3 regions of the Exiguobacterium sp. s59 genome follow, and region 2 is predicted to be linked to each of the others. Evidence: riboswitches for the same ligand, from Rfam matches in the RefSeq annotation. Region 2 holds a riboswitch; each other region holds the start of a gene.
The links. A riboswitch is a leader RNA that binds a small molecule or an ion and turns the genes downstream of it on or off. The one in region 2 is predicted to bind S-adenosylmethionine.

Region 1: it holds a riboswitch for S-adenosylmethionine, as region 2 does, so the genes downstream of both, metK (methionine adenosyltransferase) here and KNO91_RS09000 (MetQ/NlpA family ABC transporter substrate-binding protein) in region 2, are expected to answer to the same signal.
Region 3: it holds a riboswitch for S-adenosylmethionine, as region 2 does, so the genes downstream of both, mtnK (S-methyl-5-thioribose kinase) here and KNO91_RS09000 (MetQ/NlpA family ABC transporter substrate-binding protein) in region 2, are expected to answer to the same signal.

Annotation. Positions count from the first base shown of each region.
Region 1 is NZ_JACSKG010000003.1:166,318-169,416, reverse strand. Features, by position in the region: gene pckA (phosphoenolpyruvate carboxykinase (ATP)) at 1-1,208, opposite strand, end outside; SAM riboswitch class I at 1,530-1,649, shown strand; gene metK (methionine adenosyltransferase) at 1,782-2,990, shown strand; gene KNO91_RS06815 (hypothetical protein) at 3,034-3,099, opposite strand, start outside.
Region 2 is NZ_JACSKG010000004.1:165,661-168,759, reverse strand. Features, by position in the region: gene KNO91_RS09005 (iron-containing alcohol dehydrogenase) at 1-977, shown strand, start outside; SAM riboswitch class I at 1,019-1,122, shown strand; gene KNO91_RS09000 (MetQ/NlpA family ABC transporter substrate-binding protein) at 1,195-2,016, shown strand; gene KNO91_RS08995 (methionine ABC transporter ATP-binding protein) at 2,028-3,062, shown strand; gene KNO91_RS08990 (methionine ABC transporter permease) at 3,034-3,099, shown strand, end outside.
Region 3 is NZ_JACSKG010000002.1:147,214-150,312, reverse strand. Features, by position in the region: gene mtnA (S-methyl-5-thioribose-1-phosphate isomerase) at 1-321, opposite strand, end outside; gene mtnK (S-methyl-5-thioribose kinase) at 318-1,469, opposite strand; SAM riboswitch class I at 1,551-1,653, opposite strand; SAM riboswitch class I at 1,859-1,960, shown strand; gene KNO91_RS04125 (2,3-diketo-5-methylthiopentyl-1-phosphate enolase) at 2,031-3,099, shown strand, end outside.

The sequences.
Region 1 (3,099 bases), on a different contig from region 2:
TCCGCATAACGCTCAGGAGCGAGCGGGAGGAACGGTGAACCGAAGCAAGTCGAGAACGTCGCTTGTGGTTCTGTGACCCCACGCTCCGTACCAGCAAGTTTAGACGTATAACCAGACAAGAAATGATACATCGCCTGTTCTTTCGTTAGTTTGCTGATTGGAGGTAAGACACCGTACGCATCTGCCGTCAAGAAGACGATTGTATTCGGATGACCGGCACGTGATGGAAGTAAGGCGTTGTCGATGAACTCGATCGGATACGCCGCACGTGTATTTTCCGTCAAGGAAATGTTCTTATAGTCAGGCGTACGATCTTCGTTTAATACGACGTTTTCGATCAATGAACCGAATCGGATCGCATCATAGATTTGTGGTTCGTTCTCACGTGACAGGTTGATCGTCTTCGCGTAGCAACCACCCTCGATGTTGAAGACCCCATCCGGTGACCATCCGTGCTCGTCGTCTCCAATCAAATGGCGCTCCGGATCTGCCGAGAGTGTCGTCTTTCCAGTTCCCGACAATCCAAAGAAGAGGGCCGTTTCGTTTGCATCATTGACGTTTGCCGAGCAGTGCATCGATAATACGTTTTGCTCAGGCAACAAGAAGTTCATGACGGAGAAAATTGACTTTTTAATTTCGCCACCGTATTCTGTTCCCCCGATCAGAATCGTGCGCTTGGCGAATGAAACGAGAATGAACGTCTCTGAGTTCGTACCATCGACTGCAGGGTCTGCTTTATAACTCGGTGCATAGATGACCGTGAACGGATCGAACGCACCTTTCGTCGGCCATTCACGTAAGAATAATTGCTTCGCGAACAGGCTGTGCCATGCATATTCTGTGATCGCACGAACCGGTAGCGTATAGTGCTCATCGGCACCTGCAGACGCTTCGAGGTAATAAAGCTTATCTTTCTTTTCTAAATGATCGAGTACTTTGTCGAGAAGTGCTGAAAACTTCTCTTCTGCGATTGGTTGGTTCACTTTTCCCCAATCAACAAGGTTGTTGCTGACTTCATCTTGTACGACGAATTTGTCTTTCGGTGACCGTCCGGTAAAAGCACCGGTGCTGACAGATAAAGCCCCGTCTTTTGTCAGTACACCTTCACCGTTTTGAATGGCTTCTTCCACCAGTTCTGGAACCGTCAAGTTCCGTTTCATGTCGGCACCATTAATTAATTCTTCGATTTTCAGGAGCGTTGTCGCCATCCTGAATCCCACCTTTCCCCTAAATAGATGTGGATGAAATCCGCATACTTCCGCGATTACGATTAATCAGTATGACATTTTTAATTATATGTGACACACTAATTAAAAACAAGCGTTTCTTCTCTCTAAGTAAGCGCTTTCTTACAAAGACAGTTTATCACATTCTCTTATCACAAGGTGTTAAAAAACAGAAACGAATTAAAAAATGTTTGACGATTCACAAACAGAAATGTTTTGCAAGTCAGTGAAAACTTTTACGAATTCGTCTGATTCCCTTGACATAATCGAGCGTCATTTATATGATGGTTTTCGTAACGGATACTCTTATTCTGAGCGGTGGAGGGAACAAGGCCCTACGAAGCCCAGCAACCGTCCGACATGAAGTCTTGTGCGGAAAAGGTGCTATCCTGAAGCGAAGCCATTAGCTTCGAACGATAAGAGGGTAAGGAAGAACGATTCAACCTTTCCCCATGTATGTCATCGGGGGAGGTTTTTTTCATTACCGTCCCAAAGCAACGCGTAAGGGGAACGAGTACCGTCCACATATCACCCTTATTATAGGAGGTTTTTTGAATGTCAAAATTGAACCGTCGACTTTTTACTTCAGAGTCGGTTACTGAAGGACATCCAGATAAAATTTGTGATCAGATCTCTGACTCGATTTTGGATGCCATTTTAGCGGAAGACCCGAATGCCCGTGTTGCGGCAGAAACGTCTGTCACAACAGGTCTTGTACTCGTAGCTGGTGAAATCACAACGTCAACTTACGTGGATATCCCGAAAGTTGTCCGTGAAACAATCCGTGAAATCGGATACACACGTGCGAAATATGGTTTCGACGCAGAAACATGTGCGGTCTTGACGTCGATTGACGAGCAGTCAGTAGACATCGCGCAAGGTGTTGACCAGGCTCTTGAAGCACGTGAAGGTCAGATGACTGAAGAGGAACTTGATGCAATCGGTGCAGGTGACCAAGGTCTCATGTTCGGATATGCGACAAACGAGACACCTGAGCTCATGCCGCTCCCAATCTCATTGGCGCACAAGTTGTCACGTCGCCTTGCTGAAGTTCGTAAGAACGGTACGCTTGAATACCTCCGTCCGGATGGTAAGACGCAAGTGACGGTCGAGTACGATGAGGACAACAACCCTGTTCGTATCGATACAATCGTCATCTCGACACAACACGCTGAAGAAATCACACTTGAGCAAATTCAAGAAGACTTGAAAAAACATGTCATCGAAGCAGTCATCCCGGCTGAACTCATCGATGCTGAAACGAAATACTTCATTAACCCGACTGGTCGCTTCGTAATCGGTGGACCACAAGGGGATGCAGGTCTTACAGGACGTAAAATCATCGTCGATACGTACGGTGGTTACGCTCGTCACGGCGGTGGCGCGTTCTCTGGTAAAGATCCTACAAAAGTTGACCGTTCAGCGGCGTACGCAGCTCGTTATGTAGCGAAAAACATCGTTGCAGCAGGACTTGCGGATAAAGCAGAAGTTCAACTCGCTTACGCGATTGGGGTAGCACATCCAGTATCAATCGCTGTCGATACGTTCGGCACTGGTAAATTGAGCGAAACAGAGCTCGTTGAACTCGTTCGTGAGAACTTCGACCTCCGTCCAGCAGGCATCATCAAGATGCTTGACCTTCGCCGTCCAATCTACAAGCAAACAGCAGCTTACGGTCACTTCGGTCGTACAGATATCGAACTCCCATGGGAGCAAACAGATAAAGCAGCAGTTCTTGAAGAAGGCGCGAAGCGTTTCGCATAATCAAAAAAACCGACCTTTCCACGGAAAGGTCGGTTTTTTTAGGTTAAGTCGTTGGTGGCGTCTGTTTATTGTCATTCGAAGTCGAATCAGTGGAAGTTGTTTCTTGTCC
Region 2 (3,099 bases):
ACGCACTTGAGAATCTTCCCGCGCGTATCGGGAAGCGGGAGGCGCTTGTCTTGAGAGGGAAGAGCGGGTATAGCAAGGCGGTGCGCGTGTCGCCTCGCCTTGCGGATCTCCCGAGCGTACGATTTACTGGAGAATGTTCAGACGAGGAAGTTGAACGGTTGAACGGTTATCGACCTGACGTATGGATTGCCGTTGGTGGCGGCAAATTGATTGATACAGCAAAACGAATCGCGGCTTCTCAGAGCGTACCGCTCATTGTCGTCCCAACACTCGTGTCAAACTGTGCCGCCTTCACACCGCTTAGCGTCATCTACACTGAGGAGGGGTCATATATCCGTTACGACACATTTCCGGTCGTCATCGAGCGCGTCATCGCGGATGAACGACTGTTACGTGATTCACCTTACGACTATTTCAAGGCTGGCGTGATCGATACGGTCGCAAAGTGGTACGAGGCCCGATATATTAGCGGAACGACATCAAGGGATGCAGGCATTCAGTCAGGGCTATCGCTCGCGGCACAGTGTGGCAAGTTGATGGACCTGTCGATCCGCGAACAGGATTTCCGTCGCTACGGCACGGACATCCGATATATCGTCGATCACGTCCTCGCAATCGGTGGTGCGGTCGGTGGGTTTGGAGATGCCGGCACACGTGTTGCTGTCGCGCATGCCGTTCATAATGCGCTCAGTCGCTTTGACTCGACTCATCATTGGCTACACGGGGATAAGGTGGGGTTCGGATTGGTGGTTCAAGAGCGACTGGTAGCATCAGAGGACACCGTAATTCTCGAGAACTGGCTTCAATCCATCGGTGCACCAACTTCACTTGCGCAACTTGGTATTCGTTTTGATCAAATCGATGAATTGGTCACATTGATTCGTAAAGAAATCAAGATTCAAGGATTTCGTGATTTCGATGATTTAGAACGGTTAAAAGAAATTCTCATAAATCTTCAAGAAGTGGTTTACAAATAATGCTTTTATCAGTAATATAATAACAAAATAATAGAACCGATTGCTTATCAAGAGTGGTGGAGGGACTGGCCCGATGAAACCCGGCAACCAGATCAGTATGATCATGGTGCTAATTCCAACAGACGAGACGTCTGGGAGATGAGCGTGTCCGACTTTCACTTGTCGTGCCCGCCGCTCTTCGTGAGTAGCGGGCTTTCATTTGGAGGAGGAAATATTCATGAACATCAAACAAAAAACACTTTTGGCAGGTACATCATTTCTTGCAGCAATCGCACTTTCCGCGTGTGGACAATCCGAGGCGAGCGAGACGCTCAGCACGGAAGAACTGACGATCGGAGTGACCGGTGGCCCACACGAGCAGATTGCAGAGAAAGTGCAAGAACTCGCGAAAGAGGACGGGCTTGAAATCGACATTAAAGTATTCAATGATTACAACACACCGAACACTGCTCTCGACGAAGGCAGTCTCGACGTGAACAGTTATCAGACGCTCTCGTTCTTAGAACTTCAAAAATCAGATAAAGGCTACAAGATTGACGACGTATTCAAAACGGTCGCCTTCCCGATGGGGCTGTATTCTGAGAAGTTGAAGGATATCAAGGATTTAAAAGAAGGGGATAAAGTGGCTGTACCGAATGACCCGGCGAACGAACTTCGAGCGCTCCGTCTATACGAGACGGCTGGTCTCATCACATTGAAAGAAGGTCTGACGGATAAGGCGACGAAACGGGATATCGCCGAGAATCCACTCAACCTTGAATTTATCGAACTTGAAGCCTCACAGCTCCCGACACAGCTTCCGGAAGTGGCGCTTGCAGCAATCAATACGAACTTCGCTATGGGAGCTGGCCTTTCAATCAACGAAGACGCGCTTTTCCACGAAGACACGGTCGATAACCCGTACCCGAACTATGTCGTTGTCCGTTCAGCTAACAAAGAAGATGAAGTTGTCGAGACGTTGAAATCATACTACCATTCGGATGAAGTACGTACTTTCATCGAAGAAGAATTCAATGGTTCTGTCGTACCAGCGTTCTAAGGAGGGATTCGATGATTGAACTGAAACACATCACAAAGCAATTTCACGTCAATGGAGATACGATTACCGCGCTCGACGACGTCTCCCTCACAATCGAAAAGGGGGAGATTTTCGGCATCATCGGTCGAAGCGGTGCCGGTAAGAGCACACTCATCCGGATGATCAATCTATTGGAACGACCGACGACAGGTGTCGTTGAGATTGAGGGACAAGACATTACACAATTAAAGAAAAAAGAACTCTCTTCGCTACGTCAGCGAATCGGGATGATCTTTCAACATTACAACTTATTGAAGACTGCGACCGTTGAAGAAAATGTCGCCATCCCGCTCCGCCTCGAAGGGCTCGGGAAAGGAGTCATCCGTGAACGGGTCGACCGCTACCTCGACATCGTCGGTCTATCCGAACATCGGAACCATTACCCTGAACAATTATCAGGCGGACAAAAACAGCGCGTCGCCATTGCTCGTGCGCTCGCACATGAACCGGACATCCTCCTCAGTGACGAGTCGACGAGCGCGCTTGACCCTGAGACGACGGAATCTATTTTAGAGTTATTGCTCGAGATCAACCGAAAGCTCGGTTTGACGATTTTTCTCATCACGCATGAGATGGAAGTGATTGAGCGAATTTGTGACAGGGTTGCGGTGATCGATCACGGCGAAATCATCGAGCAAGGGAATGTGTTGGATGTCTTTTCAAATCCAAGACACGAAACGACGCAACGGTTCTTGAAGACGAACCTCGACGTCCCGGAAGAAGTCGTGTCGGAATTACAGACGCGTGGTACACTCGTCCATCTATCGTTCATCGGCAGTCAGACGGAACAGGCTGTGCTCGCCCAGTTGACGAAACGATTCGGCATCCTACCGAACATCATCGGAGGCGGGATCAAGAAATTGAAAGCGGGTCTTGTCGGAAATCTGCTCGTTCACCTTGATGGCGATCACGATCAAACAGAACTTGCTGTCCGTTATTTGATGACGAGCGGCGTAAACGTAAGGGAGGTGTCGAACCATGCAACAGTTCTGGACAGACTGGGGTGACCTGATTTGGACGGGGACGATTCAAACGTTGACGATG
Region 3 (3,099 bases), on a different contig from region 2:
TACGTTCAATCGTAGGAGTGATTCGATGACGTGCTGTAAGTTGACCGCCGTCGGTCTGGTCGCAATCAATCGTTGCCCGACTTGGTCCAATTGGCGGTGAAAATATGGATTATCTTGCAGACGTGATGCTTCTTTTGCGAGGACGAACGCCCCGAAATAGGCGATGGCCGGTGCTCCTCGAACTTGAAGCGACTTGATCGCATGTTCGGCCTGTTCGAGCGTCAACACTTCAATATAGCGCTCTTCTTGCGGCAACTGTGTCTGATCTAAAATCGTCAAGATTTCAGTGTCGGCATCGAAATGAATACTTTGCACACTCATACTCGCACCTCCGACAGGACTGGAATCAACTGGTCAATCGATTGAATCTGATGGCGCTGTTTGATGAGGCGCGTGCCGAGTTCTAAGGAGTGGCGTTTCCGTTCGATGCGAAGGTCGTCTGGTAGTGTTTCTAAGTCAGCGACCCCAGCAAGACCAATCGTTCGACGAATCAGTTCACAGCCTGCGTAACCAATCGCATCACTCAAAATCGACGGCAACAGTTCGTCCACGAATCCTACTGTGTTGAACGGTTCGACCGCCTGTGTGAAGCGTGTGCGGAACGTTTTTTCAAACGTCTCCCAGACGGTGAGCACTTCTGTGAAGCGTTCGAACCGTTTCAACGGATGCGCATACGTCGAGAACACTAAATGAGCAATGATTTGACCGATATCAAAGCCGAACGGACCATAAAACGCAAACTCAGGATCGATGATTTTCGTTTCTTGACGCGTCGCAAAAATACTTCCTGTATGTAAATCTCCATGTAATAACGCTTCATGTTTCGTCACGAACCCGACCTTCAATTTGGCCACTTCAATCTTCAGGGCGAGATCTGACCATAATTTTTCAACATCTGTACGAATGGCAGATTCAATCTGATTCGATTCTGCATCGCGATACGGGTCGGTAAAGATGAGTTTCTCCGTGATATCGCACAGTTCTGGATTATAATACTCCTTTTCGATTTGTTTCTTGACGAGTGGACCGTTCGCATAGTCAGACGTCGCAAACAACGTTTCACCGAGGAATGTACCGACGTGACGCGCTAAATTCGGATAGCTCTCGCCTTTTAGAAAGCCGGTGCGGACAATCTCAAAAGCTGATAAATCTTCCAAAATCGTATAAGCGAGTTCACGGTCGCTCCCGAGGACACCCGGTACGAACTGTGGAACGACTTTGTAAAACTCACGAAGGGCCAGCTGTTCAATCCAAGACCGATCAAGCGTGAGCGGCCAGCTCTCTCCAACGACTTTTGCGTATGGTAACGCCTGTTTCACAATCAATGACGTATCGCCTTGGCGAACGCGAAAGACGAGATTTAAATTTCCATCTCCGATTTCCTCACATTCTGCGATCCCCTCTTCTAGTAACCCCAACTGTCGAACATGGTCGACGACACTCTGTTCTGTAAACGCCTTATAAGCCATGATGCTTTCCCCTTTCCTGTGCATATACATGAAAAAAGCCCCTTTCTCCGCGAGAAAGAGGCACACCCAAATTGGTTGTTCCTCTCATCTTTCAGACATATGTCTGGTGGATGTAGCACCGTGCCAAATGGTCGGTTGCTGCGGCGTCTTAGGGCCAATTCCCTCTGCCAACTCGCGATAAGAGTAAATGATTTAATTGTGTTTGACGTGTTGAGACGAATATTACGGACTCGAGACGCTAGTTGTCAATCCTCTATTTTCGGTCGACTCCCTATTTTTGACACGCATATATAGAAACATTATTTTCAAACTTTTTTTCTCAAAAAAAGGAATTGACGAGTGAGCGATTCTATGTAAAAATTCAATTAAATTTCACAACTTCACAACTATTCTTATCAAGAGCAGACGGAGGGACAAGCCCGATGATGTCGCAGCAACCGACCAGAAATGGCACGGTGCTAATTCTTGCAGCTATCGCTGAGAGATAAGAGTTCATTGTTTTCGAATGACCTCTTGCCTTGGCATGAGGTCATTTTTTGTTTGACCTGAAAGGAGGAACTTATGGGAATTATCGCTACTTATGAAATCAAACATACCGATCACGTCGAACGCGTGGCTGAAAAAATCGCACATGAGCTGACCGTCGGCACGTGGACCGAGTTGAACCACATCGAGCAACATCAACTGCAGGCGTTCCGTGGTGAGGTCATCGAGACGTCCCAACAAGAAACGACGAGTCGCTTCTCTATTCGTTACCCGCTACATAATGTGACGCCAGACTTCTCGTCCATTCTGACGACGACGTTTGGAAAACTATCACTCGACCCAAGCGTCCAACTGATTGACCTATCACTCCCGGAAGAGCTCGCATCAGACTTCCCTGGTGCCACATTCGGTGTCGAAGGTGTTCGCGACATCCTTCGTGTACACGACCGACCGCTCGCCATGAGTATCTTCAAAGGTGTTATCGGACGGGACCTCGACTTTTTGGCGACACAGCTCCGTGACCAATTCAACGGCGGAATCGACCTCGTCAAGGACGATGAGATTTTATATGACAATCCACTTACCCCGTCGCTCGAACGGGCACGGGTCGGGGCATCGATCATTCAAGAACATCAAGAATTGACGGGTCGCTCCGTTCTATACGCCGTGACATTGAGTGGACCCGTCTTCACGTTACGCGAACAGGCGAAGCAATTGATTGAGGCTGGCGCGACCGCGCTCTTGTTTAACGTGTATACGTATGGGCTCGATGCCTTGCGAGAACTCGCCAAAGACTCTGAGATTCACGTTCCGATTTTGGCACATCCCGCTTTTGCGGGGGCGTTGACTGGATCAGTCCGCCATTCCCTCCTTTTCGGGAAACTGATTCGACTCGCCGGGGCGGACTTGACGCTCTTCCCGTCGCCGTATGGTTCGCTGTCGACACCGAAAGACGAAGCGCAACAGATTCAGACGTATGCGACAGAACCCCATTGGACGAAACCGATTCTGACGGTCCCATCTGCCGGGATTCATCCTGGACTCGTCCCGGACTTGGTTCGAGACTTCGGAACGGATGTCGTCATCAATGCCGGCGGCGGGATTCATGGGCATCCAGACGGTGCGGTCGCTGGAGCGAAGGCGT